One region of the Streptomyces sp. TLI_55 genome, then DNA from elsewhere that is predicted to be linked to it. Evidence: riboswitches for the same ligand, from Rfam matches in the RefSeq annotation. Region 1 holds a riboswitch; each other region holds the start of a gene.

What was found. A riboswitch is a leader RNA that binds a small molecule or an ion and turns the genes downstream of it on or off. The one in region 1 is predicted to bind S-adenosylmethionine.
Region 2: another riboswitch for S-adenosylmethionine. It lies ahead of thrC (threonine synthase); the one in region 1 lies ahead of CRP56_RS11760 (aminotransferase class V-fold PLP-dependent enzyme).
Region 3: another riboswitch for S-adenosylmethionine. It lies ahead of CRP56_RS39855 (ABC transporter substrate-binding protein); the one in region 1 lies ahead of CRP56_RS11760 (aminotransferase class V-fold PLP-dependent enzyme).

What each region holds. Positions count from the first base shown of each region.
Region 1 is NZ_OAOJ01000001.1:2,512,600-2,522,052, forward strand. Features, by position in the region: gene CRP56_RS11735 (NYN domain-containing protein) at 74-1,417, opposite strand; gene CRP56_RS11740 (hypothetical protein) at 1,455-1,694, opposite strand; gene CRP56_RS11745 (rhomboid family intramembrane serine protease) at 1,869-2,609, shown strand; gene CRP56_RS11750 (Lrp/AsnC family transcriptional regulator) at 2,606-2,887, shown strand; gene CRP56_RS11755 (protein kinase domain-containing protein) at 2,884-5,019, opposite strand; gene CRP56_RS11760 (aminotransferase class V-fold PLP-dependent enzyme) at 5,086-6,447, opposite strand; SAM riboswitch class IV at 6,594-6,710, opposite strand; gene trpD (anthranilate phosphoribosyltransferase) at 6,785-7,849, opposite strand; gene qcrB (cytochrome bc1 complex cytochrome b subunit) at 7,985-9,453, opposite strand, start outside.
Region 2 is NZ_OAOJ01000001.1:4,173,629-4,183,081, forward strand. Features, by position in the region: gene CRP56_RS19210 (NADH:flavin oxidoreductase) at 1-700, opposite strand, end outside; gene groL (chaperonin GroEL) at 906-2,528, opposite strand; gene CRP56_RS19220 (cold-shock protein) at 2,850-3,053, opposite strand; gene CRP56_RS19225 (ubiquitin-like small modifier protein 1) at 3,516-3,791, opposite strand; gene thrC (threonine synthase) at 3,788-5,083, opposite strand; SAM riboswitch class I at 5,102-5,258, opposite strand; gene CRP56_RS19235 (glucosyl-3-phosphoglycerate synthase) at 5,420-6,364, shown strand; gene CRP56_RS19240 (alpha,alpha-trehalose-phosphate synthase (UDP-forming)) at 6,446-7,834, shown strand; gene otsB (trehalose-phosphatase) at 7,810-8,691, opposite strand; gene CRP56_RS19250 (DUF3263 domain-containing protein) at 8,745-8,972, opposite strand; gene CRP56_RS19255 (ABC transporter substrate-binding protein) at 9,006-9,453, opposite strand, start outside.
Region 3 is NZ_OAOJ01000001.1:8,679,945-8,689,397, forward strand. Features, by position in the region: gene CRP56_RS39825 (SDR family oxidoreductase) at 1-191, shown strand, start outside; gene CRP56_RS39830 (hypothetical protein) at 232-471, opposite strand; gene CRP56_RS39835 (LLM class flavin-dependent oxidoreductase) at 468-1,511, opposite strand; gene CRP56_RS39840 (dipeptide ABC transporter ATP-binding protein) at 1,519-3,201, opposite strand; gene CRP56_RS39845 (ABC transporter permease) at 3,198-4,127, opposite strand; gene CRP56_RS39850 (ABC transporter permease) at 4,124-5,083, opposite strand; gene CRP56_RS39855 (ABC transporter substrate-binding protein) at 5,087-6,712, opposite strand; SAM riboswitch class IV at 7,095-7,208, opposite strand; gene CRP56_RS39860 (VOC family protein) at 7,294-7,683, opposite strand; gene CRP56_RS39865 (LLM class F420-dependent oxidoreductase) at 7,722-8,645, opposite strand; partial or broken gene CRP56_RS39870 (AAA family ATPase) at 8,837-9,112, opposite strand; gene CRP56_RS39875 (phosphotransferase enzyme family protein) at 9,116-9,453, opposite strand, start outside.

The DNA.
Region 1 (9,453 bases):
CGGTAATGCCCGATTGACACTACGTTGCGTGACGATCCGACCAATTCGGGCAATGAGCCCACAAGTTCGATGTTTAGGACAGGCGCTTGAGAAGCATCGCCGAAGCGACAGGCCTGGCCCCCGCCTTGGCCACCCCGTCGGCGACCTCGCGGTCGGTGGAGGCGACGATGACCGGCCGGCCCGGCGGCTCGGCGCGCACCAACTGGCGGATCAGCTCGTCGGCCGTGACACCCGGCTTGGAGAACAGCACCCGCACCCCGCGCGGCGGCGCCAGCAGCACCGGCGCGGCCAGCTCGGCGCCGTCGAAGACACAGGTGACCTCCGCCCCGGTCTGCGCCGCGAGCTGCGAGAGCTGACCGAGCAGCCGCAGCCGCTGCTTCTCCAGCGGCATCTGGGGATAGCCGGTCTTGGTGACGTTGTAGCCGTCGACCACCAAGTGGGCCTGCGGCAGGGCCAGTAGCTGGTCCAGGATGGCCGGATCATGCTCGGACAGGGCCCGCGCGGCGATGTCCTTCGGCGTCATTCGTCCCGGTTCGACCGCGTCGACGGTCTCCGCGGGCCGCACGGACACGGGCGGCAACGCCAGCTCCCGGCGCAGCCCTTGAGCCGCGTCGAGCACGGTGTCCAGCAGCAGCCGCACGCGCATGTCCTCGACGCTGCGCCCCTCACGCGCCGCCTTGCGCGTCGCCTCCAGGGCCGCCTCGGCCTCGCCCAGCCGGGCCTTGAGCCGCCGCGTCTCGACCTCGGCGGCGGACACCTGCGTCTGCCCCTCGGCGCGCACGGTGTCCAGCTCGCTCTGGAGCTTGCGCAGCGCCGCCTCGCCGCGCTTGACGTCACTGAGGGCGGCGCGCAGCTTGCGGTGAAGCGATTCGGCTTCCTTCTTCGCCGCGTCCAGTTCGGTGCGCAGCCGCTCGGTCTCGGTCCGGGTCTGGTCCCGGGCCGCCGCCAGCTCCTCGCGCAGCCGCTCCAGCTCGATGCGGCTTTCCTCGTCGGCGCGCTCGGCGTCGGCCCGCTGGGCCTCCTCGCCGGCCGCGGTCACAAGCTTCACCCAGCCCGTGGGGCGCAGAACATAGGCCGCGGCCGCCACGTCGAGCGGATCCGCGGCCGGGGGCGGCGAGCCGGTGTCGAGAGCGCCGGAGAGCTCCGGCTGGGCCTCTCTGAACTTCTCGCCGATCCGCTGCCGGAACAGCGGATCGGTCTCCAGCGCCGCCGCCATCGCGTTGCCGGCGAACTTGGCCCGCCGGTTCGGCGCGAACCGCGCGTACTGTCTGAGCTGCGCGGGCAGTTCACCGACGGTCAGCCCCCCGAAGCCGTCGGACACGATCTGTACGACCCGGCGGCGCACCCCGTCGGGCAGCGGACGGTCGAGCACCTCAGCGGCGCCGTCGCCCGGCCCCCCGCCTTGTGACTCCACCATCCGTCAACACCCCAACCTGTGTGCGGGGCCCGCTCCCTCAGGAGCCGGCGCCCGGCCTGTCCACGAGTTCCACCTGATCCACGGCGTTGCACCAGCGGCAGCGCACCGACTCGATGGTCTCACTGACCACCTCGCGCTCCTCGACCTTCGGCTCACCGGCCAGGTCGAGGTGGACGTACTCGACGACCTTCGACGAGCGGGTCACGTCGAACCGCGTGAGGTTGCCGCAGAGGGTGCAGCGCCACCGCGTCGAGGCGGTCGGCAGGGGAACCGTCATCGTGCCTGTGCTCTTTCCTGCTAGGTCTTCTATTGTCCGCGACACACCGGGCCCGGTGCGTGTGGCTCGTAACCCTACGGCCTGGCGGGTAGTCGTCGCTCGGCCGTCCACATCGCCCACCCGGCGGCGAGGCGGTCTGTTCGGTTGCGTCCCGTTACGTCATGCTCTGTGTTCATGATCAGCAACTGGAGGGTGACGGTCCGTGGCGCGCGCAGGTCGTTGTGGGGGGCGGCACCGGTCACCTACGGCCTGATCGGCCTGTGCTGTCTACTGTTCCTGATCGGCCCGGCGGCGGGCCTCAATCCGGCCTACGGCACCGGCGACGAACTGCTGGCCGCCCAGCGGGCCTACTTCCACCGCTGGGGGGTGGTCCCCGCAGAACTGTTCGAAGGCTCGGCCCGAGCCGCCCTGACCCCCGCGACGGCCCTCTTCGTGCACGGCAGCTGGGTCCACCTCCTCGGCAACATGCTCTTCCTCTATGTCTTCGGAGTACTGACCGAGGAACGGATGGGCCGCGTCCAGTTCACGCTGTTCTACGTCGGCTGCGGCTATCTCGCGCTGCTGGGCTACGCGGCGGCGAACTCCGACTCCGACCAGTCGCTGGTGGGCGCCTCCGGGGCGATCTCAGCCGTGCTCGGAGCGTTTCTCTACCTGTTCCCCGGGGCCAGGGTGACAAGCCTGCTGCCGTTCCTCTTCTTCCTCCCGCTGCGCTTCCCGGCCTGGGTGGTGCTGCCGTTCTGGGCGGCCCTGCAATGGCTGGCGGCGGGCCGGGCGCCGAACGGTCCCGGGGTGGCGTATCTGGCCCACCTGGTGGGCTTCGGCCTGGGCTTCGCCTTCGCGTGGGTGCGATTCCCCCCTGCGACTAGAGTGAAGCCCGCCCCAGCTCCGGCCCCCGAGGGAGAGAACCAGCCGTGATCACCGCGATCGTCCTCATCAAGACCAGCGTGGACCGGATCCCCGAGATCGCCGAGTCGATCGCGGCGCTGGACTCCGTGAGCGAGGTCTTCTCCGTCACCGGCACCTACGACCTGATCGCCATGGTCCGCGTCCGGCAGCACGAGGACCTCGCCGAGGTCATCCCCGGCAGCATCAGCAAGATCCCGGGCGTGGAGGCCACGGACACCCACGTCGCCTTCCGCACGTACTCCCAGCACGACCTGGAGGCGGCGTTCGCGATCGGCCTCGACAGCTAACCGGTGACGTCGAGGGCGACGATGCCCTTGTTCGTGCCGGCGTAGACGCGGCGGCCGTGGACGACGGGCGTCAGCAGGACGCCCGGGTCGGGGCCCACCTCGGCCTTCCAGAGCCGGTTGCCCTTCAGGTCGAGGGCGTGGACCTCGGTGTCGGTGCGCACGTAGACCGTGGAGTCCACCAGCACCGGGTCGGAGAAGGCCCCGCCCCCGCCGTACGACCAGACCACGTCGCCGCGCAGGGTGAGCGCCTTGAGCGCCGCCCCCGAGTTCGTCACCCCCAGGAAGCCGAAGGCGTCCGCGTTCGCCGTGACGTAGGAACCGGCGAGGTCGGGTTCCCGCCACTTCAGGCGGCCCGTCAGCTCCAGCCCGAACAACTCGGCGGCCTGGTTCCCGGTGCTCACGACCACGGTGTCCCAGTTGACGGCGGGCCGGCCGACGTCACCGTCCAGCGAGGCGTCGAACGCCCTGGCGCCGCCCTCGCGGATCCCGTAGAGGTGGTTGTCGTAGCAGGGCACGTAGAGGACGTCGTCGGCCACGACGAGTTCCTCGTGCGGCGCACCGCCGACCGAGGCCTTCCAGCGCACCGTGCCCCGGCTGTCGTACGCCTGCACGACACCCGGGCCGTCGATCGTGCGCTCCGCGGAACCCACGACGACGGTCCCCTTGAGCACCGCGGGCTGCTGGAAGAACGGACTCGGCAGATCCCGCGTCCACATCTCCTCGCCCTCGGCGCTCACCGCGATGAGCCGGCCCGGTTCGGTCTGGGTGTCGCTGACCACGGCGACGAAGATCCCGTCGGCCGTGACGACCGGCCGGGTGACGAAGGACGCCTCCTTGAAGACGGTCGCCCTCCAGCGTTCCTTGCCGTCGCTGCCCAGGGCCCGCAGCGTCCCGTCGTCCCCGGCGAAGTACAGCGTCCGGCCGTCGGCGGAGAGCGCCCCGCAGGCACCGCCGGCCACATGCGGCGGCCCGCCGTCCTCGTACGTCCACGTCACGGACGCCTTCCGCGCGACGGACCCCGGCGCCTTCGCGCTCCCGCTCTTCCCCTCGCCCTCGCTGCCGGTATCCGACTGCCCGAACCACCACCAGGCGCCCGCTCCCCCGGCACCGGCGACCACGGCTCCGCCCACGGCGAGCCGCAGCAGCCCGCGCCGCGACGGCACCTCGGGCACCGGCGGCTCCGTCTCCGCCACCGGCGCCACGTACTCGACCCGGCTCTCCCGCTCCCCCGACTCCCGCTCCGGAAGCCAGAGTTCGGCCCCTTGAGCCACATCGGGGCCCGGCCCGGCCGCGGTGTACCAGCCCGGACGCAGACCACCGCGCGGGGAGCCCCCCACGGCCTCGACGACGTCCTTCGGCATCGGCCGCTGCCCCGGCTCCTCCCTGAGGCAGGCCTCCACCAGCGGCAGCAGGTCCCGCGGTACGCCCGTCAGGTCGAAGTCCCGGGTCAGGATGCGCAGCAGGATCACCGAGTCCTGCCCCTCGCCGAAGGGCTCGCGCCCGCTCGCCGCGTAGGCGAGGACGGCTCCCAGGGAGAACACGTCGCTCGACGGTCCGACCTTGCCGCCGTTGCGGATCTGCTCGGGCGAGACATAGCCGACCGAGCCGACGATCGCGCCGGTGCGGGTCATCGCCGTCGCCTCAAGGGCCCGTACGATCCCGAAGTCGATGACCCGAGGACCGTCCGGCGCCAGCAGGATGTTGGAGGGCTTCAGGTCCCGGTGGACCATGCCACGGGCGTGGATCGCACCCAGCGCCTCCCCGAGCGCGGCCCCCAGCACCCGGACCGCGGGCTCCGGCAGGGGCCCGCCGTCGAGGACCGCGTCCCGCAGGTTCGGTCCCTCCACGAACTCCGTCGCCATCCAGGGGCGTTCGCCCTCGGGGTCGGCGTCGACCACGCGCGCGGTGTAGGTGCCCGCCCCGCCGACGGTCTGCGCGGCCCGTACCTCCTGCCGGAACCGGGCCCGGAAGGTGCGGTCCTGGGCGTACTCGGCCCTGACGACCTTCACCGCCAGCCGCAGCCCGGTCCGTGACTCGGCGAGGTAGACCTCGCCCATGCCGCCCGAGCCGAGCCGGCCTCGTACCTCGTACGGGCCGACCCTGCGCGGATCCGTCGTGCGCAGCGCCTGCACTTCCCGCTCCCCCTGTATGTCGTACGAACGCCGTAGGGAGCGTACCGGCAACCGCAGGTCAGCCGGTCAGACGGCCGGGACGCAGCGCCCGTCCTCGGTCCGGTACCGCCACTTCGCACCGTCGCTGACCAGCTCGCGCACGGCGTTCACGAACCGCTCCACGTGCTCGTCCGGCGTGCCCGCGCCGAAGCTGACGCGGATGGCGTTGAGGGACTTCTCGCCGGGCGCGGCCTCGGGGGCGCCGCACTCGCCCTGGGTCTGCGGGTCGCTGCCGAGCAGGGTGCGGACGAGGGGGTGGGCGCAGAAGAGGCCGTCGCGGACGCCGATGCCGTACTCGGCGGAGAGGGCGGCGGCGAAGTGGGAGCTGTTCCAGCCCTCGACGACGAAGGAGATCACGCCGACGCGCGGGGCGTCGTCCCCGAAGAGGGAGAGGATGCGGACCTCGGGGACGTCCGCGAGGCCTTCCCGCACCTTCTCGATCAGGTACTGCTCGCGCGCGACCAGGCTGTCGAAGCCGGCCTCGGTGAGCGCCTTGCAGGCCGAGGCGATGGAGTAGGCGCCGATGACGTTCGGGGAGCCGGCCTCGTGGCGGGCCGCGCTCTCGTGCCACTCCACGTCCACGCCGCCGTCCTCGCGCCGGGTGACCTTGCGGCTGGCGCCGCCGCCCGCGAGGTAGGGCTCGGCGGTGGTCAGCCAGTCGGCGCGGCCGGCGAGGACGCCGGAGCCGAAGGGGGCGTACAGCTTGTGGCCGGAGAAGGCGACCCAGTCGACGTCGAGGTCGGCGACGGACACCGCGTGGTGCGGGGCGAGCTGGGCGGCGTCGAGGACGATCCGGGCGCCGTGCGCATGGGCGGCGGCGGCCAGCTCGCGCACCGGCCACAGCTCGCCGGTGACGTTGGAGGCACCGGTCACGCAGACCAGGGCCGGGCCGTAGGGGTCACGGTCGGCGAGGGCCTTCTCCAGGGTCTGCACGGCCTGCTGGTGGGTGCGGGGCGCGTTGAGGTAGGTGACGCGGGCGTCGCGCCAGGGCAGCAGGGAGGCGTGGTGCTCGGTCTCGAAGACGAAGACCTGACAGTCGGCGGGCAGCGCGGCGGCGAGCAGGTTGAGGGAGTCGGTGGTGGACCGGGTGAAGACGACCTGGTCGCCCTCGCGGCAGCCCAGGAACTCGGCGACGGTCCTGCGGGCGTTCTCGAACAGGTCGGTCGACAGCTGCGAGAGGTACCCGGCACCGCGGTGCACGCTGCCGTAGTAGGGCGCGTACGCCGCCACGTCGTCCCACACCCGCTGGAGGGCCGGCGCGCTGGCGGCGTAGTCGAGGGCGGCGTAGGTGACCTCGCCACCGGTGACGAGCGGGACGGTGACATCCCGGCCCAGAACGGGCAGCGGGGCACAAAGGGACTGGGCTGCGGCAACGGTGGAGACAGACATGGGGAACTCCCGTGAGAGGGCATGCCGAAGCAAGGCATGCGGAAGAAGAGAAAAGGGGTGCGCGGAGGCGGGGCTCTGCGGCCCTATCGCATTCGCTTGCTCACGGAAGACTCCCTCGAACGACCAGGACCCCTGGTTTCGAGAGGGGCCCGCGCTTGCCGTAGACCTCGCTGCCTACGGCCTGGTCTTCACCCGGGGCACCCCGCCACGGACGGAGGGTTGCCGGACAGTCGGCCGGGGCCTCATGACTGTCACTCATGACCTGGTACAGGAACGTACGCGATGTGATCGTCGGCCCGCAACCCGTGTCCGGATCGCGGAACGACGATCGACACGACTACCGGTTGCTGGCGGCCACCCAGCGGTCGAGGGCCTGCTTGGCGGCGCCCGAGTCGATCGACTCGGCGGCCTGGTCCATGCCGGCCCGCAGCTGCTCCGCCAGCGTCCCCGAGCCCGGCTCCAGGGCCACCAGAGCGGCCGCCGAGTTCAGCAGGACCGCGTCCCGGACGGGGCCCGTCTCACCGTCGAGCAGCCGGCGCGCGACCTCCGCGTTGAACGCCGGGTCGCCGCCGCGCAGCGCCTCCACCGGCACCAGCTCGAGGCCGACGTCCCGCGGGTCGAAGGCCTCCTCGGTGACCTTGCCGTCGCGGACGATCCACACCCGGGAGGTGGCGGTGGTCGTCAGCTCGTCGAGGCCGTCGTCGCCGCGGAACACCAGGGAGGAGTTGCCGCGCTCGGCGAACACCCCGGCGACGATCGGCGCCATCAGCGGGTCGGCGACGCCCACCGCCTGCGCCTTGACCTTCGCCGGGTTGGTCAGCGGACCGAGGGCGTTGAACACCGTACGGATGCCCAACTGGCCGCGGGCGGCGCCCGCGTGACGCAGCGCCGGGTGGAACTTGATGGCGAAGCAGAAGGTGATGCCGGCCTCCTCGGCGACCTCGGCCACCCGCTTCGGGGTGAGGTCGAGGTTGACGCCCAGCTTCTCCAGGACGTCCGAGGAGCCCGACGCCGACGAGGCCGCGCGGTTGCCGTGCTTGACGACCTTCGCGCCGGTGCCGGCCACGACGAGGGAGGACATCGTGGAGATGTTCACCGTCTTGGCGCCGTCGCCGCCGGTGCCGACGATGTCGACGGTCCGCCCGGACACCTCGATCACGTTGGCGTGCTCGTACATCGCCTGGACGAGGCCGGTGATCTCCTCGACCGTCTCGCCCTTGGCCCGCAGGGCCACCACGAACCCGGCGATCTGCGCGTCGGTCGCCTCGCCGCGCATGATCTTGTCCATCGCCCAGGCGGTGGCGTCGGCGCTCTGGTCCTGCCCGTACAGCAGGGCGTTCAGCACCTCGGGCCAGGAACGGCCCGCCGCGGTGTCGCCTCCAGCGGGGGTCACAGCGCTCATACGGCCGCTCCTGGATGTCGTGAGACCTGCTTCAACAGATGTTTGACCCCACCCTATCCAGCTCAGGACACGGAGAAGGGCCCCCGTCCGAAGACCGGACGGGGGCCCTTCCAGTGCGCGTGGCGAGCGCAGCGATCAGTGGTGGCCGTGGCCGCTCGTGATCTCCTTGTACTCCTCGACGGTGGGCTTGGCGATCTGCGACTCCTCGCCGAAGTACGCCTCGCTCAGCTTGGCGCGCAGCTTCTCGGAGCCCTTCACCTTGCGCTCGACGCCGTTCTCGTCGACCGTCGGGCCGATCTCGGCCGGCTTGTACTGCTCGTGCGCGGTGAGCGTGTGCAGCGCGTCCTGGCTGAGCGGCTCGTGCACCTCGATGAACTCACCGTGCGGCAGGCGCTTGATGATGCCGGACTCGCGGCCGTGCAGCACCTTGTCCTTGTCGCGGCGCTGGAGGCCGAGGCAGATCCGCTTGGTGATGATGAACGCGATGACCGGGCCGACGAAGAACGCGGTGCGCACGAACCAGGTGATCGAGTTGATCGACAGGTGGAAGTGGGTGGCCCACAGGTCGTTTCCACCACCGACGAGCAGCACCATGTACCAGGTGATCCACGCGACGCCGAACGCCGTGCGGGTCGGGGCGTTGCGCGGGCGGTCCAGGATGTGGTGCTCGCGGCGGTCGCCGGTGACCCAGGCCTCGATGAACGGGTAGACCGCGATCGAGACCAGGACCAGCGGGAAGATCACCAGCGGGATGAAGACGCCCAGGACGAGCGTGTGACCCCAGAAGTTGATCTCCCAGCCCGGCATGACACGGATCAGGCCCTCGGAGAAGCCCATGTACCAGTCGGGCTGGGCGCCCGTGGACACCATGTCCGGACGGTACGGGCCCATGGACCAGATCGGGTTGATCGAGGCGATGGCCGCGATGACCGCGATGACACCGAAGACCAGGAAGAAGAAGCCTCCGGCCTTGGCCGTGTAGACCGGCAGCAGCGGCATGCCGACGACGTTGTTGTTGTTCTTGCCGGGGCCCGCGTACTGCGTGTGCTTGTGGTAGAAGACCAGGATCAGGTGGGCCACCACGAGGCCGAGCATGATGCCCGGCAGCAGCAGGATGTGGACCGAGTAGAAGCGGGCCACGAAGTCGCCGCCCGGGAACTCGCCGCCGAAGAGGAACATCGACAGGTACGTGCCGACGATCGGCACGGACAGGACCGCGCCCTCCATGAAGCGGACACCGGTGCCGGAGAGCAGGTCGTCCGGGAGCGAGTAACCGGTGAAGCCGGTGAACATGCCCAGGACGAACAGCAGGAAGCCGAACAGCCAGTTGACCTCACGCGGCTTGCGGAACGCGCCGGTGAAGAACACGCGCATCATGTGCACGAACATGGCCGCGAGGAAGATCAGCGCCGCCCAGTGGTGGATCTGCCGGATCAGCAGACCACCGCGCACCTCGAAGGAGATGTGCATGGTCGAGTTGAACGCCTCGGACATCAGCTGTCCCTGCAGCGGGACGTAGCTGCCGTGGTACTCCACCTCGTTCATCGACGGGTGGAAGAACAGCGTCAGGTACACACCCGTGAGGATGATGATGATGAAGCTGT
Region 2 (9,453 bases), 1.7 Mb from region 1:
TCCACTGCGAGTAGCGGAAGATGACCGGGAAGTCGGCGGAGACGGTCTCGCGGACGGCGGCGACGATCTCGGCGGCGAACTTGGTACGGGCGACCGCGTCACCGCCGTAGCCGTCGGTACGGCGGTTGGTGCCGGCCCACAGGAACTGGTCGACGAGGTAGCCGTGCGCGCCGTGGATCTCCACGCCGTCCATGCCGATGCGCTCCGCGGCGGCCGCGGCCTCGGCGAAGGCGCCGATGACGTCGTCGATGTCGCGCTGGGTCATGGCCGTGCCGGTGGGCTCGGTCTCGCCGATGCGCAGGCCGGAGGGGCCGACCGAGGGGGCCTCGGGGACGGGGTTCTGGCCCTCCTTGCGGACCGTGCCGATGTGCCACAGCTGCGGGACGATGGTGCCGCCCGCCGCGTGCACGTCCTCGGCGACCTTCTGCCAGCCCGCGAGCTGCTCGTCGCCGTGGAAACGCGGGACGCGGCTGCTGTTGCCGGCCGAGTCGTGGCCGACGTACGTGCCCTCGGTGACGATCAGCCCGACGCCCGCGGCGGCGCGGCGCGCGTAGTAGGACCGCACGTCCTCACCGGGGACGCCGCCCGGGGAGAACATCCGGGTCATCGGCGCCATCGCGATGCGGTTCGGGACGGTGAGGCCGTTGATCGCGATCGGCCGGGAGAGGATCTCGGCGGCGCGAGTGGGGGAGGCGGTCACGCGGGGGGCTCCTAGCGGTGGGTACCAGCGGGTATGTGCATACGCATGGACACTACGCAGTAAGCAACCGCTCAGAACACCCCTGCATTTCCACCGGGCCCTGTGATCCCGCCCACCTCCGGACCCTGAGAACGCCCGAGGGCGGCACCCCCTGTCGGAACAGGGGGTGCCGCCCTCGGCAAGGACGAGTCCGATCCGCCGGGGATCAGAAGTCCATGTCACCGCCCGGCATGCCGCCGCCGGCGGGCGCGGCGGCCTTCTCCGGCTTGTCGGCGATGACGGCCTCGGTGGTGAGGAAGAGCGCGGCGATGGAGGCGGCGTTCTGCAGGGCAGAGCGCGTGACCTTCGCCGGGTCGATGATGCCTTCCTTGACCAGGTCGACGTACTCACCGGTCGCGGCGTTGAGGCCGTGACCCGGGGTGAGGTTGCGGACCTTCTCCACCACGACGCCGCCCTCGAGGCCGGCGTTGACGGCGATCTGCTTCAGCGGGGCCTCAAGGGCGAGCTTGACGGCGGCAGCGCCGGTCGCCTCGTCACCCTCCAGCTCCAGCTTCTCGAAGACACCGGAGGCCTGCAGCAGGGCCACGCCACCACCGGCGACGATGCCCTCCTCGACGGCCGCCTTGGCGTTGCGCACGGCGTCCTCGATGCGGTGCTTGCGCTCCTTGAGCTCGACCTCGGTCGCGGCACCGGCCTTGATGACGGCGACGCCACCGGCGAGCTTCGCCAGGCGCTCCTGGAGCTTCTCGCGGTCGTAGTCCGAGTCGCTGTTCTCGATCTCGGCGCGGATCTGGTTGACGCGACCGGCGACCTGGTCGGCGGAGCCGGCACCGTCGACGATGGTGGTCTCGTCCTTGGTGATGACGACCTTGCGGGCGCGGCCCAGGAGGTCCAGGGTCGCGTTCTCCAGCTTGAGGCCGACCTCCTCGGAGATGACCTCGCCGCCCGTGAGGATGGCGATGTCGCCGAGCATGGCCTTGCGGCGGTCACCGAAGCCCGGGGCCTTGACGGCGACGGACTTGAAGGTGCCGCGGATCTTGTTGACGACCAGGGTCGACAGGGCCTCGCCCTCGACGTCCTCGGCGATGATCAGCAGCGGCTTGCCCGACTGCATGACCTTCTCCAGGAGCGGGAGCAGGTCCTTGACGGAGCCGATCTTGGAGTTGGCGATGAGGATGTACGGGTCGTCGAGCGACGCCTCCATACGCTCCATGTCGGTGGCGAAGTAGGCGGAGATGTAGCCCTTGTCGAAGCGCATACCCTCCGTCAGCTCCAGCTCCAGACCGAAGGTCTGGGACTCCTCGACGGTGATGACGCCTTCCTTGCCGACCTTGTCCATCGCCTCGGCGATGAGCTCGCCGATCTGGGTGTCGGCGGCGGAGATGGAGGCCGTCGAAGCGATCTGCTCCTTGGTCTCGACATCCTTCGCCTGCTCAAGGAGGGCACCGGAGACGGCCTCGACGGCCTTCTCGATACCGCGCTTGAGAGCCATCGGGTTGGCACCGGCGGCCACGTTGCGCAGACCCTCGCGCACCAGGGCCTGGGCCAGGACGGTCGCGGTCGTCGTGCCGTCACCGGCTACGTCGTCGGTCTTCTTCGCGACTTCCTTGACCAGCTCGGCGCCGATCTTCTCGTACGGGTCCTCGAGCTCGATCTCCTTGGCGATGGACACACCATCGTTGGTGATCGTGGGGGCGCCCCACTTCTTCTCGAGGACGACGTTGCGACCCTTGGGGCCGAGCGTCACCTTGACGGCGTCCGCGAGCTGGTTCATGCCGCGCTCGAGGCCGCGCCGCGCCTCCTCGTCGAACGCGATGATCTTGGCCATGTGAAGTGGTCCCTCCAGGACTGGGGGTGATTCCTTCGGACCGCGCCCGCGCCCGCGACGGACGGCTCGCACACCTCGTGGTTCCTTGCCCCACCTGGCCTGCGGGCCTCACCGACCCGGTCCTTCTTTGTCACTCTCACCTTCAGAGTGCTAACGCCAATGATTAGCACTCGGCATGGTCGAGTGCAAGCGCCTCCCGGGGATCGGGCAGGCCCACCAGGGATCCCGTACCGGGCCCGGACAGGCCGAAGGGCCCGTACCCCTCGCGAGGTACGGGCCCTTCAACAGAAGACGTCGCTTGCGGTTTGGTCGGTCGCGCGATCAGGCGGTGACGCGAACCATGTCGGCCTGCGGGCCCTTCTGGCCCTGCGAGATCTCGAACTCCACCCGCTGGCCCTCTTCCAGGGTGCGGTACCCGTCCATCTGGATCGCGCTGTAGTGGACGAAAACATCCGCACCACCGTCGACCGCGATGAAGCCGTACCCCTTCTCCGCGTTGAACCACTTGACGGTGCCCTGAGCCATGCCTAACTCCCCTATTACTGGCCCTTGCACAGATCCACACTTCGCGGATCCGGGTCAGACCTCACCCCCCACGGATTGGGGGCGTGCGCCGGAACGCGTCGACCGCGGCTGAATGTATCTGTCCAACTGCCGTCTGCAACAGGTCAATCGGACGAGAATTCCGGACGCGCGAGATCCGGAATGTGGTGAGAATTCGCCCGAACTCAGGGCAAGTCGGGCCCTACAAAAGGCACAAAACTCGCAAAAGAACGGCACACTTTGGCTGCTTCTCGACGCAAGTGGAGCAGGTACTCATATGCGTGCGGCATGGAAGGCGCAGCAGGTTCCCCAACTGTACCGCGCTCAACCATAGAGAATTGCCCCCTCCGCTTCTCTCGCGGAGGGGGCAATTAGGTGAACTCTCAATAATTGGCGTTACCGAGGGTAATGTTCGGTCATTCGGTCAGACCCGCCGAACCGATGTCAGCCGCCGGCGACGGCCGGGATGATCGAGACGCCGGCGCCATCCGGGGTGGCGGTCTCCAGGCCCTGCTCGAAGCGGACGTCGTCGTCGTTGACGTACACGTTGACGAAGCGGCGCAGCTTGCCCTGGTCGTCGAGGACGCGGGCGGCGATGCCCGTGTGGTTCTTCTCCAGGTCGGCGATGACGTCGGCGAGGGTGGCCCCCTCGGCGGCGACCTCGGCCTGCCCGCCGGTGTAGGTGCGCAGGATGGTGGGGATGCGGACGGTCACGCTCATGCGAGGCCAGCCTCTCGGAAGGAGTCCAGGTTGGGGCGGATGGTCGCGGTGAGGCCGGTGCCGGCCACCGCGTCGAGGGTCTTCAGGCCGTCGCCGGTGTTCAGCACGACGGTGGTGAGGGTGGGGTCGAGTACGCCGTTCTCGATCAGCTTGCGGGTGACACCGACCGTCACGCCACCGGCGGTCTCCGCGAAGATGCCCTCCGTGCGGGCCAGCAGCTTGATCGCGTCGACGATCTGCTCGTCGTTGACGTCCTCCACGGCACCGCCCGTGCGGCGCGCGATGTCGAGGACGTAGGGACCGTCGGCCGGGTTGCCGATGGCGAGGGACTTGGCGATGGTGTTCGGCTTCTGGGGACGGACGACGTCGTGGCCCGCCTTGTAGGCGACGGACACCGGCGAGCAGCCCTCCGCCTGGGCGCCGAAGATCTTGTACGGCTTGTCCTCGACGAGCCCGAGCTTGATCAGCTCCTGGAGCCCCTTGTCGATCTTCGTGAGCTGCGAACCGGAGGCGATCGGGACGACCAGCTGGTCCGGGAGCTTCCAGCCGAGCTGCTCGCAGATCTCGTACGCCAGGGTCTTGGACCCCTCCGCGTAGTACGGCCGCAGGTTGACGTTGACGAAGCCCCAGCCCTCGCCGGCCGGGTCGCCGATCAGCTCGGAGCAGAAGCGGTTCACGTCGTCGTAATTGCCCTCGATGCCGACGAGCTCACCGCCGTATACAGCGGCCATGACGACCTTGCCCTGCTCCAGGTCGTGCGGGATGAACACGCAGGAGCGGAAGCCGGCGCGGGCGGCGGCGGCGCCGACGGCACCCGCGAGGTTGCCGGTGGAGGAGCAGGAGAGCGTGGTGAAGCCGAAGACGCGGGCGGCCTCGATGGCCTGGGCGACGACCCGGTCCTTGAAGGAGTGCGTCGGGTTGCCGGAGTCGTCCTTCACGAAGAGCTTGCCGGCCTCGACACCCAGCTCGCGGGCGAGGTTGTCGGCCTGGACGAGCTTGGTCCAGCCGGGGTTGATGTTGGGCTTGTCGGCCACGTCCGCGGGGACGGGCAGCAGCGGTGCGTAGCGCCAGATGTTCGCGGGTCCCGCCTCGATCTGCTTGCGGAGCTCCTCGGCGTCGTAGGCGGAGAAGTCGTAGGCGATCTCGAGCGGGCCGAAACACTCCTCGCACGCGAAGACCGGGCCGAGCGGCACCCGGTGGCCGCATTCACGGCAGCTGAGCGCCGCGGCGGGACCGAGGTCTACGCTGGTGGAGGCGGAATCGGTGGTGCTTGCAACAGTCTGCGCAGCCATGAGAGGCGAGGCCCTTTCTCCTCATCTTCCTCACGACGCATCTCGCCGTGAGACGGATTTGGCACCTTCCCTAGCCGGGAGCCTCGCGATGCGATCGATGCTGATCGCTACGAGACCGGCTGGAGGGTTGCCGGGGCTTCATCGGGCCGTATCCCTCTGCCCCTCTGGATGAGCGGTATGAAGTTGTGAACATCGGACGAGCCAGGACATGCGATGGTCATCCGCGTTGTTCAAGACTGTAACCGACGACCAGGACAGTTGAGATAGTCGTCCGAACCGCGAGATGGATCACAGACGGGTCCAGCTCGCCGAAAGAACGCAGAGGAGCCGCGCACTGTGCTGAACGAAGTCGAGCGCTGGCTGACCACACGCTCCTGGTCGGTGACCGATCGCCCGCTCCACCAGATCCTGGCCGCCAAGCAACGCACGAAACAGACGGTCAGCGTCGTGCTGCCCGCGCTCAACGAGGAGGAGACGGTCGGCGACATCGTCGCGATCATCCGTCACGACCTGATGCAGCAGGTCCCCCTCGTCGACGAGATCGTCGTCGTCGACTCCGGGTCGACCGACCGGACGTCGCAGGTGGCGGCCGCGGCCGGGGCCACGGTGGTGCACCGCGACGAGATCCTGCCCCGTATCCCCACCGTGCCCGGCAAGGGCGAGGTGCTGTGGCGGTCGCTGCTGGTGACCAGCGGTGACATCGTCTGTTTCATCGACGCCGACCTGAAGGAGTTCTCCTCCGACTTCGTCACCGGGATCGTCGGCCCGCTGCTGACGGAGCCCGAGGTCGACCTGGTCAAGGCCATGTACGACCGCCCGCTGGGCGGCGCGGCGGGCCAGGGCGGCCGGGTGACCGAGCTGATGGCCCGGCCGCTGCTCAACATGCACTGGCCGCAGCTGGCGGGCTTCGTGCAGCCCCTGGGCGGCGAGTACGCGGCCCGCCGCTCGCTGCTGGAACAGCTGCCGTTCCCCGTCGGCTACGGCATCGAGCTCGGCATGCTGGTCGACGCCCTGCACCTGGTCGGCCTCGACGCGCTCGCCCAGGTCGACGTGGGCGTCCGCAAGCACCGCCACCAGGACGGCCAGGCCCTCGGCCGGATGTCCGCCGCGATCTACCGCACGGCCCAGCTCCGCCTGGCCCGCGGCCATCTGATCCGCCCCGCCCTCACCCAGTTCGAGCGGGGCGACACCGGTTTCGAACCGCGCACCTACTCCGTGGACACGGAGGAACGCCCGCCGATGGCGGACATCGCGGAGTACGCGGAACGAAAGGTGGCCTGACCCCGCCGGGCCGGTACCCCGGGGAACCGGACGAACGTTTGAGCAATCCGCGGCCGGGCTAGGTTGATCGGTATGGCTCGTATCGCTTCAACGTTCGGTGCTGCGCGGGTCCTGGTGGCCTCCAACCGGGGACCGGTCTCGTACGACGTCCAGGCGGACGGCACGCTGTCCGCGCGGCGCGGTGGCGGTGGGCTCGTCTCGGGGCTGTCGGCGATCGGGTCGGACGCGGACGCGCTGTGGGTGTGCTCGGCGCTGAGCGACGGCGACCGCGAGGCCGTGCGGCGCGGCGTGGGCGAGGCCGGGGTGCGGATGCTCGACATCCCGGCCGACGTGCACGCGGACGCGTACAACGGCATCGCCAACTCGGTCCTGTGGTTCGTCCACCACATGCTGTACCAGACCCCGCTGGAGCCGGTCTTCGACGCGGAGTTCCGGCGCCAGTGGGCGTCGTACGAGACGTACAACCGCGCCTTCGCCGAGGCGCTCGCGCAGGAGGCGGCGCAGGGTGCGGCGGTCGTCGTGCAGGACTACCACCTCACCCTGGTGCCGGGCATGCTCCGCGCGCTCCGTCCCGACCTGCGGATCGGGCACTTCTCGCACACGCCGTGGGCGCCGCCGGAGTACTTCCGGATGCTGCCGGACGACGTGGCCGAGCAGGTGCTGCGGGGCATGCTGGGCGCCGACCGGCTGGGGTTCCTGACCCGGCGCTGGGCGTCGGCGTTCGAGGCGTGCGCGGCGGAGATCACCGGTGGGCTCGGCGACACCCGGATCGGGGTGCACGGGCTCGGCGCGGACGCGGACTTCCTGCGCGAGCGGTCGCACGAGGCGGACGTCGCCGAGCGCATGACCGCGCTGAAGGCGGAGATCGGCGAAGGCCGCAAGACCGTCGTCCGGGTCGACCGCACCGAGCTGTCGAAGAACATCGTGCGGGGCCTGCGCGCCTACGAGCAGCTGCTGGCGACCCGGCCCGAGTGGCGGGAACGGGTCGTGCACGTGGCGTTCGCCTACCCCTCCCGGCAGGACCTCGCCGTCTACCGCGACTACACCGCCGAGGTGCAGCGCCTGGCCGACGAGATCAACTCCACGTACGGCACGCCGGGTTGGACCCCGGTCGTGCTGCACGTCAAGGACGACTTCGCCCGCTCCCTCGCCGCGTACCGGCTCGCCGACGTGGCCCTCGTCAACCCCATCCGCGACGGCATGAACCTCGTCGCGAAGGAGGTGCCGGTCGTCTCCGACGAGGGGTGCGCGCTGGTGCTGTCGCGGGAGGCGGGGGCGTACGAGGAGCTGGGCGACGACGCGATCGTGGTGAACCCGTACGACGTGATCGGCACCGCCGACGCGCTGCACGAGGCGCTGACGATGGCGCCGGGCGAGCGGGCGGAACGCACGAAGCGACTGGCTGCCGCGGCCACCGCGTTGCCGCCCGCGCAATGGTTCCTTGATCAGCTGGCGGCGTTGCGAGGCTGAGGAAGCGTCTCCGCCAGCTGCCCCAGCAGCCGTACCAATCCCGCCGGGCCGGCCACGACCAGGTCGGCCCGTTCCTTCAGGTCGGTCACCTCCTCGCTGCCCGCGCTGCAAACGAGAAGGCCTGGTACGCCGTCGGAGCGGAGTTTCTCCACCGCGGCGAAGGCCGGGAGGTCTCCGAGGTCGTCGCCGGCGTACAGGACGGCCTCGGCGCCCAGCTCGCGGACGTAGTCCGTCAGCGCCACGCCCTTGTCCATGCCGGGCGGGCGGAGTTCCAGGACGAGGCGGCCGGGCTCGACGATCAGGCCGTGCCGGGTGGCGAGGTCGGTGAGCGGGGCGCGCAGCGCGTCGAAGGCGGCCTGCGGGTCCTCGGCCCTGCGCGTGTGGACCGCGACGGCCCGGCCCTTCTCCTCGATCCAGGTGCCCTGCCAGGCGCCGATGCCGTCGAGGAAGCCGGGCAGCTCCGCGCGGACCGCGGCGACACCGGGGTGCGGGGCGGGTGCGGTGACCTCGCCGGTGGCCGCGTCCCAGCGTTCGGCGCCGTAGTGGCCGAGGACGACGAGGTGTTCGAGGCCGGGGACACCGGCGAAGCCGCCGAGGCGTACGGCGACTCCGGGAGGCCTGCCGGTGACGACGGCGACCGCGGCGATCTTCGGCGCGAGCGCGGCGAGCGCGGGTACGGCGTCGGGGTGGGCCCGCGCCTGCTCCGGGTCGGCGACGATCGGGGCGAGGGTGCCGTCGAAGTCGAGCGCGACGATGGTTTTCGCGGGGTGCGCGAGGATTGCGGCGAGGCCGTCCCGCCCGGCGGGGGTCACCGGGGTCGGCAGGGAGTCGTCCGTGGAGTCCTTGTGGCTGCCCATGGGAAGACCCTATCCACGCGGGCGAATGGCACGCCTTTTTCTCGCCCCCGCAGTCACCTCTCCGACCTGCGGGCCTCCCGTACCCGGCGCAGTCTGTTCACCGTCACCGGGTCGTGGGCCAGGGCTCGCGGATCGTCCAGCAGGGCGTTCAGGAGTTGGTAGTAGCGGACCGGGGCCAGGCCCAGTTCCTCGCGTATCGCGCGCTCCTTCGCGCCGGGGGTGGTGAAGCCGCGGCGTTCCAGCGCGAGGATGGCCTGTTCTCGGGGGGCCAGGTCGTTCATGTCGACGACCGTAGCCCCCGCCACTGACAAGCCCTACTCCGCGCTCTCCGCCATCACGGCCTTCGCCTGGAGGTCGTTGAGGACCGCCGACGGGCTGCCCCCGGCCGTCACCGCCTTGCCGATCCGCTGCTTGACCGCCGCGCTGACCTGAGCCCAGGAGACCTTGCCGACGGGGTAGAGCTCGGAGCCGGTGAGCTCCGTCAGGAAGGGCTTGAGGTCCTGGTCCTGCCGCGCCGTGCGCATGGCGTCGGACGCCGACATGGTCACCGGCAGCAGGTCGTACTCGCGGGAGAACGCGAGCACGTTCTTCTCGTCGTAGACGAAGTCGAGGAAGTCCCCGATCTGCTCGGCGTGCCCGTTCTGCTTGAACGCCGTCATCCAGTCGGCGACGCCCATGGAGTACTTGGTCGGCCCGTCGACGCCGGGCATCGGGACCATGCCGAACTTCACGCCCTTCGCCGCGGCCGTCTTCATCAGCGTG
Region 3 (9,453 bases), 6.2 Mb from region 1:
CGGACGCACGCGGGGGCCGGTTCTACGGGCCCAGCGGCTTCCAGCACCTGTCCGGCCCGCCCGCCGAACAGCCCCTCTACTCCCGGCTCCGCAGCCTGGAGGAGGCCCGGCGGGTCTGGGAGGTCTCCGAAGAGCTCACCCATGCCGCCTTCCCGGCGCTGTCCGGGGCCGATCCGATGGGCGGCAGGTGAGGCGGTACCAGTCGGTCAGGGTCTGCGGAAGCCGCAGGGCCTACGCGGTTGCGGACGGTGTCGGGTCGAGGTCGAAGCGGTGGCGCGGAGCGGACCAGTTCGCCGCCGCGGCCACGGTCCGCTCGACATCCTCCTGGAGCAGCAGGCGCCGCGCCACGAGGTCCTCGGCCGTGGCGGTGATCACCTCGTGCGCGCCCGTGTCGGCGAAGCGGTGCCGGTCGGCGAACGGCTCACGGCGGTGCATCTCCAGTTGCACGGACGGTTCCGGGAGGGGACTCATCGGACCGCTGCCTCTTGTGCCGCCACGGCGGCGGGGCGCCAGCCCAACTCCGGTGCGATCAGGTGCCGTACGTCGTGCAGGATCTGTTCGTACTCCTCGCGGTGGAACTCGTACGGCAGCTCCAGGCGCAGCTCCGACACCTGCGCGAGGACCGGATCGGCGGTGAGCCGTTCGAGGATCTGCTCGGCGGTGCCGACCACGTCCGGGGCGAACAGAGTCCGTTTGGGACCCTGCGGTGCCAGGGTCCGTTCGTGGCGGCCGGCCGCGTAGGCGCGGTAGCGGGCCCGGCCGGCCGCGTCGGCACTGTCGAAGGGGACGATGACCCGGCCGAGCGCGACCCGGGCCGGAGTGCTCGCGGAGAGTGTGCGACGGTACTCGGTCAGCAGGTTCAGCTGGGCCGTGGTGAAGTCGTCGGTGCCCTCGCCGGTGACGATGTTGCCGGACAGCAGGCTCAGCCCGCTCTCGGCTGCCCAGCGGACCGAGCGCAGGCTGCCGCCGCCGTACCAAATGCGGTGCGCCAGCGCGGGGTTGTGCGGTTGCAGCCGCGGGCGCTGGACGTTGCCCGGCGAGTGGATGACCGTGTCCGGACCGCCGAGGTAGTCGCCGCGCAGGTTGTCGAGGACGCGGGCGATCCTGCCGTACGACAGGTCGAGGCCGCGCCAGTCGCCCTCGTGCACGAGGTCGCCGAGCAGGTCGGCGTGCGGCATCCCGGTGCTGAAGCCGACCTGGAGCCGTCCCCGGGACAGGACGTCGGCCAGCGCGAGGTCCTCGGCGAGGCGGAAGGGGTTCTCGTAGCCGATCGGGATGACGGCGGTGCCCAGTTCGATCCGCTCGGTGCGCTGGCCGGCCGCGGCGAGGAACACGGCGGCCGATCCGACGCCGTGTTCGAGGTGGCGCTGCCTGATCCAGGCGCCGTCGAAGCCCAACTGTTCGCCGTGATCGAAGAGTTGGAGCGTCTCCTCCAGGCCCGTGTACGGGTCGTCGTCGGCGAAGTTGCCCGGGGTGAGGAAGGCCAGTGACGTGATGGTGGGAGTGCTCATGCGGCCCTCAGCTCGTGGTGGATTCGACGGTGGCGGCGGGGGAGGGGACGCGGCCGCCGGGGATCGCCGCGAGCAGCTCGCGGGTGTATGCGTGGCGGGGGTGGGTGAACAGGTCCTCCGGCGGGCCCGTCTCGACGATCCGGCCGGCCCGCATGACGGCGACCTGGTGGGCGATCTGCCGTACGACGGCCAGGTCGTGGGAGATGAAGAGGTACGCGACCCCGGTGTCGGCCTGCAACTCGACCAGCAGATCGAGGACTTGGGCCTGCACGGACACGTCGAGCGCGGAGACCGGCTCGTCGCACACCACCAGGTCGGGGGAGAGGGCGAGGGCGCGGGCGATCGCCACGCGCTGCCGCTGACCGCCCGACAACTCCGCCGGGCGGCGCTCCAGTGTGGTGGCGGGAAGTGCCACCCGGTCCAGCAGTTCGCGGGCCCGGGCGAGCCGGGAGGCGCGGTCGCCGACCTTGAAGGCGCGTAGCGGCTCGGTGATCACCTCGCCGATGGAGAAGCGGGGGTCGAGGGAGGCGTACGGGTTCTGGTAGATCAGCTGGGCGCGGCGGCGCAGCTCTCTGGCCCGGGGGCCGCGCGCGGTGGTGATGTCGGTGCCGTCGAACAGGATGTGTCCGGCGCTCGCGTCGGTGAGCCGCAGGGCCAGGCGGGCGGTGGTGGACTTGCCCGATCCTGACTCGCCGACCAGCGCCAGCGTCTGACCGCGGTGCAGCGTGAAGCTGACGTCGTCGACCGCGCGCAAGACCTGGGGTCCGTTGCCGGTGCGCGGCAGCCGGAACTCCTTGACCAGATGGCGTACTTCGACCAGGGGGACCGCATCCGGCTTCGGCGCGGCAGTCGGGGTGCGGGGCCGGGCGGCGGTCAAGCTCGGTGCGCTGGCCAGCAGTTGACGGGTGTACGCGTGCTGGGGGTCGGCGAGGACGTCGCGGGTCGGGCCCGCCTCCACGACCCTGCCCTGCTCCATGACCACCAGGCGCTGTGCCCGGTCGGCGGCGACCCCGAGGTCGTGGGTGACGAGCAGGACCGCCGTGCCCGACTCCTCGGTGAGGTGCTGGAGATGGTCGAGGATGACCCGTTGCACGGTGACGTCGAGCGCGCTGGTGGGCTCGTCGGCGATGATCAGCTCGGGGTTCGCCGCGATGGCGATGGCGATCAGGGCGCGTTGCCGCATGCCGCCGGACAGTTCGTGCGGGTACTGCCGGGCCCGGACGGCCGCGTCGGGCAACCCCGCCCGGTCCAGGACCGCGATCGCCTCGGCCGGGGCCGAGCGGCGGGTCGCCAGTCCGTGGATGCGCAGCACCTCGGCAACCTGTTCGCCGATCCGCTTGACCGGGTTGAGGGAGACCGTCGGGTCCTGGGGGACCAGCCCGATCCGCGCTCCGCGCACGGTGCGCAGCTCCGCCTCCGACAGGGTGGCCAGGTCGTGCCGGCCGAAGCGGACCGTGCCCGCGTCGATGGTGCCGTTGGCGGCGAGCAGGCGGGTGACGGCGTGCGCGGTCGTGCTCTTGCCGGAGCCCGACTCGCCGACCACAGCGGTCACTTGTCCCGGCAGGACGTCGAGGTCCACGCCGCGGACGGCCGGGACCGTGCCGCCGCGAGTGCGGTACGACACGGACAGGCCGCGTATCTCCAGCAGGGGTGTGGTCACGTCCTCACCGTTCTCACGTTCGTCGGTCATCGCTGCCGGGACCATTCGCCGTCCAGCGCGCGGGCGATGCGGTTGGTGGCCAGGACGGTCGCGGCGATCGCCAGCCCGGGCAGCGCGGTCAACCACCAGGCGTTGGCGAGGTAGTTGCGGCCGTCGGAGATCAACGTCCCCCACTCCGGGGCGGGCGGCGGCGCGCCGTAGCCGAGGAAGCTCAAGGCCGACACGGCCAGGATGGAGGCGCCGAAGTCCAGGGTGGCCAGGACGATCACCGGCCCGGCGGCGTTGGGCAGCACATGCCGGCCCAGGACCGAGTACCAGCGGGCCCCACTCGCGCGCGACGCCTCGACGAACACCGCCTGCCGCACCCGCAGCACCTCGGCGCGCGCCACCCGGGCGAACGAGGCGACGCTGGCGATGCCGACCGCGACCGCCACCTTCACCGTCCCGTAGCCGAGCGCGGTGACGAGGGCGAGGGACAGGAACAGCGCGGGGATGGAGAGCAGGACGTCGACGAAGCGCATCAGGACGTCGTCCACCCAGCGGCCGACGAACCCGGCGACCACGCCGAGCAGTCCGCCGACCACGAACGCGACCAGGACCGCGATGATCGTCGCCTTGAGGGAGAGCTGGGCACCATGCACGACCCGGGAGAACACGTCGCGGCCCAGTTCGTCCGTGCCGAACCAGTGACTGCCGCTCGGGGCACGGAAGTTCTCGGAGGGCACCCCCTTCAACGGGTCCTGCGAGGTGAACAGATCCGGCCAGAACGAGGCCAGCACCACCAGGACGAGGACGGCCGCCGACAGCAGCAGACCGGGGCGGCGCAGCAGAAACCGCCGTAGGCCCGCACGGCGGCCCGGCACCGAGGGCGGTGTCGGGCCTGTCTCGACCGGCCGGGCGAGACCGAGGGCGGCCTCGGCCGGGTCGTCGACGTCGTCGACAAGGCTCTGACTCATACGAAGCTCGCCCTTCTGTCCGAGGCCACCACGATCCGCGGGTCGAGCAGCGGATAGACCAGGTCGACGAGCAGGTTCGTCGCCACGAAGATCAGCGCCCCGAACACCACCACCCCCTGGACCACCGGGATGTCCTGCACCGTGACCGCCGCCGCGGTCACCCGGCCGAGGCCGTCGCGGGAGAACACCGTCTCGACGACCACCGAACCGGCGATCAGCTGCCCCACCAACAGGCCGACGACCGTCAGCGCGGGCAGGGACGCGTTGCGCAGCGCATGCCGCAGATGCACCCGCCACCGGCCGGCTCCCTTGGCCCGGGCGGTCTCCACGTACGCCTGGTCCAGCGCGGTGAGCAGGCTCTTGGCCAGCACCTGGGCGACCAGCGCGCCGGTCGGGATCGCCAGCGTCAGCGCGGGCAGCACCAGGCCCCGCAGCCCGTCGTTGCCGAACGCCGGGAACCAGTGCAGCCGGAAGGAGAACACCTCGACCAGCAGCAGCCCGACCCAGAACGTCGGGACCGACACCCCCAGCGGGGGCAGCGACAACAGGAGCTGCCGCAGCCACCGCTGCGAGGTGTACGTCGCCACCACCGCCAGCCCTCCGCCGAGCAGCACCGCCAACAGCAGTGCCGCACCCGTCAGTTGGAGGGTCTGGGGCAGCGCGTCGGCCAGCGTGGAGGTCACCGGGCGGCCCGTGGAGACCGCGTCGCCGAAGTCCCCGCGCACCGCCCGGCCCAGATAGTCGGCGTACTGCGCCAGGATCGGCTTGTCGAAGCCGTACTCGTGCCGCAGCGCGGCCAGCCGGGCCGGGTCGACGTCCCCCGAGTCCATCCCGGCACCGGCCATCGCGGTGACCGGATCACCGGGCAGGAAGTCCAGCACCAGGAACGACACCGTGTACGCCGCCCACAGCACCCCCACCGCCTGCGCCAGACGCTTGATCACATAGCGGCGCACGCGCTAGCCGATCCAGGTGTCGTGCAGCTGGACGCGGCTGCCCGAGTCGAAGGCGAGGTCGTGCACCTTGTTCGTCACGGCCAGCTGGGTCTGAAGCTCCACCACCGGCACGTCGTACGCGTTCTGCACGATCAGCTTCTGCGCGTCGGCCACCAGCTGCTTGCGCTTGGCGGTGTCCGTGGTCGCGGCCTGCCCGGACAGCACCGTGTCCAGCGAACTGGCGGGCAGCCGGTAGAAGTTGGCCAGCTTGCTGGAGAAGGAGCTGCGCAGGATGTCGGGGTCGGCACGGGTCACGTTGCCCCACACCAGGTCGAAGTCGCCGCCCTGGAGGGTGGTGGCGAACTGGCTGACCTGGCCCTGCTTGAGCGTCACGTCGATCCCGACGGCCTTCAGCTGCTGCTGGACGAGCTCCAGAGCGGGCTGGTTGGTGGCCGCGTTGGGGAACCAGCTGATGGCCAGGCTGAGCTTCTTGCCGTCCTTGGCGCGGATGCCGTCACCGCCTTCCTTCCAACCGGCCGCGTCCAGCAGGGACTTGGCCTTGGCCGCGTCGAAGGCGAGGTCCGCGGAGAGGTCGGTGTAGTCGGGTGTGGTGTGCGCCAGGATGCTGGTCGCCGGTTTGGTGCCGGTCGGGAACACGGTGTCGGCGACCTGCTTGCGGTCGAGGGCGGCCAGAATCGCCTGGCGCACCTTCACGTCCTTCAGGACGGGCCGCGAGTTGTTGATCCCCAGCCCGAACACCACGCCCGGGTTGGCCCGGTGCAGGAGGGTGACCTGGCCGCCCTTGAGCGCCGTCTCGTTGGCCTTGCCGACGCTGCTGATCGCGTCCACCTGACCGGACTGAAGACTGCCGGCCCGCACCCCCGCCTCGGGCACCACCTTGAACACCAGCTTGTCCAGGTAGGCCTCGCCCTTCTTGGACCACAGCGAGGAGCCCCAGTCGTACCCGGTGCGCTTGGCCAGGGTGATCGACTGGTTCTGCACGTACTGCTTCAGCACGAACGGGCCCGACCCGATGACGCCGTCACTGCACTTCTGCTGCGGGGTCTTCTTGACGCTCGCCGACGACTCGATGCCCAGCGAGTGGGTCGAAGTCGCCTGGAGGAACTGGGCGTTGGGCTCCTTGAAGGTCACCTTGACGGTGAGCGGGTCGACCGCGGTGGTGCTCTTGACGCTGCTCAGATAGCCCTGGGCGAGGACGCCGAGGGCGCCCAGCTTCGGCACCGCGTCGAAGTTGTCCTTGACGACCTGCGCGGTCAGCTTGGAGCCGTCGCTGAAGGTGACCCCCGAGCGCAGATGGAACGTGAACTCCGTGGCGTCGGAGTTGATGTCCCAGCTCTTGGCCAGCCACGGCACGATCTTGCCGGTCTCGGGGTCCTGGTCGGTGAGGGAGTCCACGGTCTGGCGTACCGAGTAGATGCTCTCGTTGCTGCCGACCTGCTGCGGGTCCACGCAGCCGGCATCGGAACCGACCGCGAAGGTCAGGGTGCCGCCGGACTTCGGCTTGCCGCTGTCGTTGCCGGAGCCGCCCGCGTCGGAGCCGGATCCGCAGGCGGTCAGCAGCACGCTGGTCGTGAGAAGGGCGGTCAGCGCCGCCCATCGGGGGGATCTGAAATCCGGAAGTGCTGTCACGGGGTGGTTCTCCTCATGGGTGTCACCAGGCACGGGGGTGCCGTCCAGGGCACGGTTGTGCATGGGAGTGCGGCCCCGGCCGACGCGGTGTCGATGACGGGGGAGCGCTGCGCAGGCAGAGATCAACTGGAAAAGGGGATCCGGCGGAAGAGCGGGATCACACGGAGAGCAGTGCGGCGACGACCGGCGCCGGACGTCGCCAGACGGGGGGAATGCCCGTCAGACCGTCAGACCCGACACAGGCAGCTGGTCGAACGCTTCAGATCGATGTGCAGGCGGCGCGAGAGCCGGGAGAACACCGCGGCTACGGCGAAGGAGGCACTGAGGTCATCACTGTGACGACGCATGCCGGTCCTCCCCATTCTCCGGCCCCGCTCAAGGGGCCACGCGCTTGCGGGGATCGCCGGTGATCCCGCCGGGCTTTCACCTGGAGCACCCCACCGCGCGGGAGGGTTGCCGGTCAGCCAGCCAGGGCTTGTCGCTGACACTCAATGCCGTTCGTGATCGTACGGAGCGGGCTCGTCGTACGTCAATGCCGCAACCGGGACCACCCCGTGCCTGGCGCCTGCTCGGGGCAGGTCTCAGCCGCGTTCCTGCACGAACTTCACACGGTGGCCCTCGGGATCATGTAGCCAGGCAAATCGAAGCCGACCGTCCGGAGAGTCGGTCGGATTCACCAAGGGCTCGCCCCCTGCTTCGAGGGCCCTGAGATGCATCCCGTCCACGTCGTCGCACCACAACACCACCTCGGTGTTCGCGCCGGGCGTCGTGGCGATGCCGAAGAGTTCGCCGCCGACGCGGGCCGAGCTGAGCCCGATCCGCACGCCGGCAGCCTCCACCTCGACCTGGTGCGGTTCACCCTCCCGCGGAAAACGGAAACGCTCGGGCAGGCCGAGGCGTCGGAAGAACGCCGCGCAGCGCTCCACGTCGTCGCACCACAGGTTCACCTGGACAGCCTTGAACTCCGCCATCCTCATACGCTACTTGCACGGCTGCCCGACCAGTTCACTCAATCGGCCAGTTCGCCGAGGAGTGCCCAGGTGCGTCGGCGGTCCTCTTCGCCGGCCATCTCGGTGCCCGAGAACACGACCTCGGTGGCGCCGGCGTCGCGGTAGCGCCGGACCTCGGCTTCGACCGCCTTCTCGCCGCCGATCACGGCCAGGTCGGCGGCCCGCCGACCGCCGGAGAGTTCGATGACGCGTGCGTAGGACGGGATCTGCTCGTAGAACGCCAGGTTCTCCGTGGCCCGCGCCCGCACCGCGTCGACATCGTCCGTGACCACGCCGGGCACCAGAGCCACGATCCGGGGCGCGGGACGACCGGCGGCCTCGGCCGCGGCGGTCACGGCGGGAACGATCTGCTCCGCCAGGGCGCGCGGTCCCGCCAGGTAGGGCAAGATCCCGTCCGCCAACTCACCGCTGACGCGCAGTGCTTGCGGACCCATGGCGGCGACCAGGATGGGGACGCCGTTCTCGGCGCCCGGTACGCGGGCCGGGAGCGGCGTGGTGGCGGTGAGCAGTTCACCATGGAAGTCCGCTGTGCCGGACTCGGTCAACTGCCGTAGGGCGGTGAGGAATTCACGCAGGCGGGCGATGGGACGCTCGAAGGGCAGGCCGAAGGCGCCCTCCGTCAGCAGCTTCGTGCCCAGGGCCAGACCGAGGTGGTAGCGGCCGTGCGTCGCGGCCTGGGCGGTCTGGGCCTGGCTCGAGACCAGCAGCGGGTGCCGGCCGAAGACGGGGATCGCCGAGGTGCCCACCTGTAGTCCGGGTACCTCCCGCCCGACGATTGCCGCGAGTTGCGGTGAGTCCGCGCCGAGGGTCTGCCCGAACCAGGCCGACCGCAGGCCGGCAGCCGCGGCCTCGCGCGCCAGTTCCACGGTGGCGTCGACCTGGTTGGGCGCGTCGGATGCGTTGAGTGCCACTCCTAAAGTCATGCCTGGCAGAACTGCCGCTCGGCGAAGCCGTATTCCGGTCGAACGCCTCCTGAGTCGCGTCGATGTCATCGATGTGCTGCAAGGACCAGTCGAGGAGGCCGCCTGATCACGTCCGGTGGTCAGAACGCCTGTCGAGCGCGAGCCCAGCGACTCGCCCGGTTCCCGCCCGGCCGTGTCGACGACGACGCGCTCGCGGTGACGGCCGTGGCCCGCCAGGCGTCACGCGTCACGCTCAGCGGGTTCACCGACTCGGCGATCACGGACAGCCCCTGCCTCAGGTGCTCCTCGGCCAGGGCGTAGCCGACGACGTAACCCACCGGGCCGACGGGGTGCTGTGCCAGTCCGGAGCGGACGATGGCCTGTTCGATGGTGTCCACCCTCAGGTGGACCGCACCGATCCGCGCCGCCAGGAGACGGGCGAGGGTGGTCTTGCCGGTGCCGGGCAGGCCGCCCAGGACGATGAGCACGGTTCAGCCTTCCGCCAGGTGCCGCAGGAGACGTTGGCCGTCGGTGCCGGCGAACCACTCCGCGTGGCCGACGTAATACTCGTAGGCCAGGCGGGTGTTGGGCGCCGAGTGTGTGACGCCGTGGAAGTAGCCGAGCTCGGAGAGCGCGAACTCCGCGTGTACCAGCGGCAGTAGTGCGGGCAGCGCGGCCGATTCCTCGGCCGTCAGTGGCCGCACCGAACGGTAGCCCTCCAGGAGGGCCACGGCGTCCTCCTCGCGTACCGGGTATCCCGGTTGGAGCCATTGGACCGCGTTGCGTTCGATGGCCGTGGCCAGGTCGTGCACGGCGGTGGTGCGGTCGC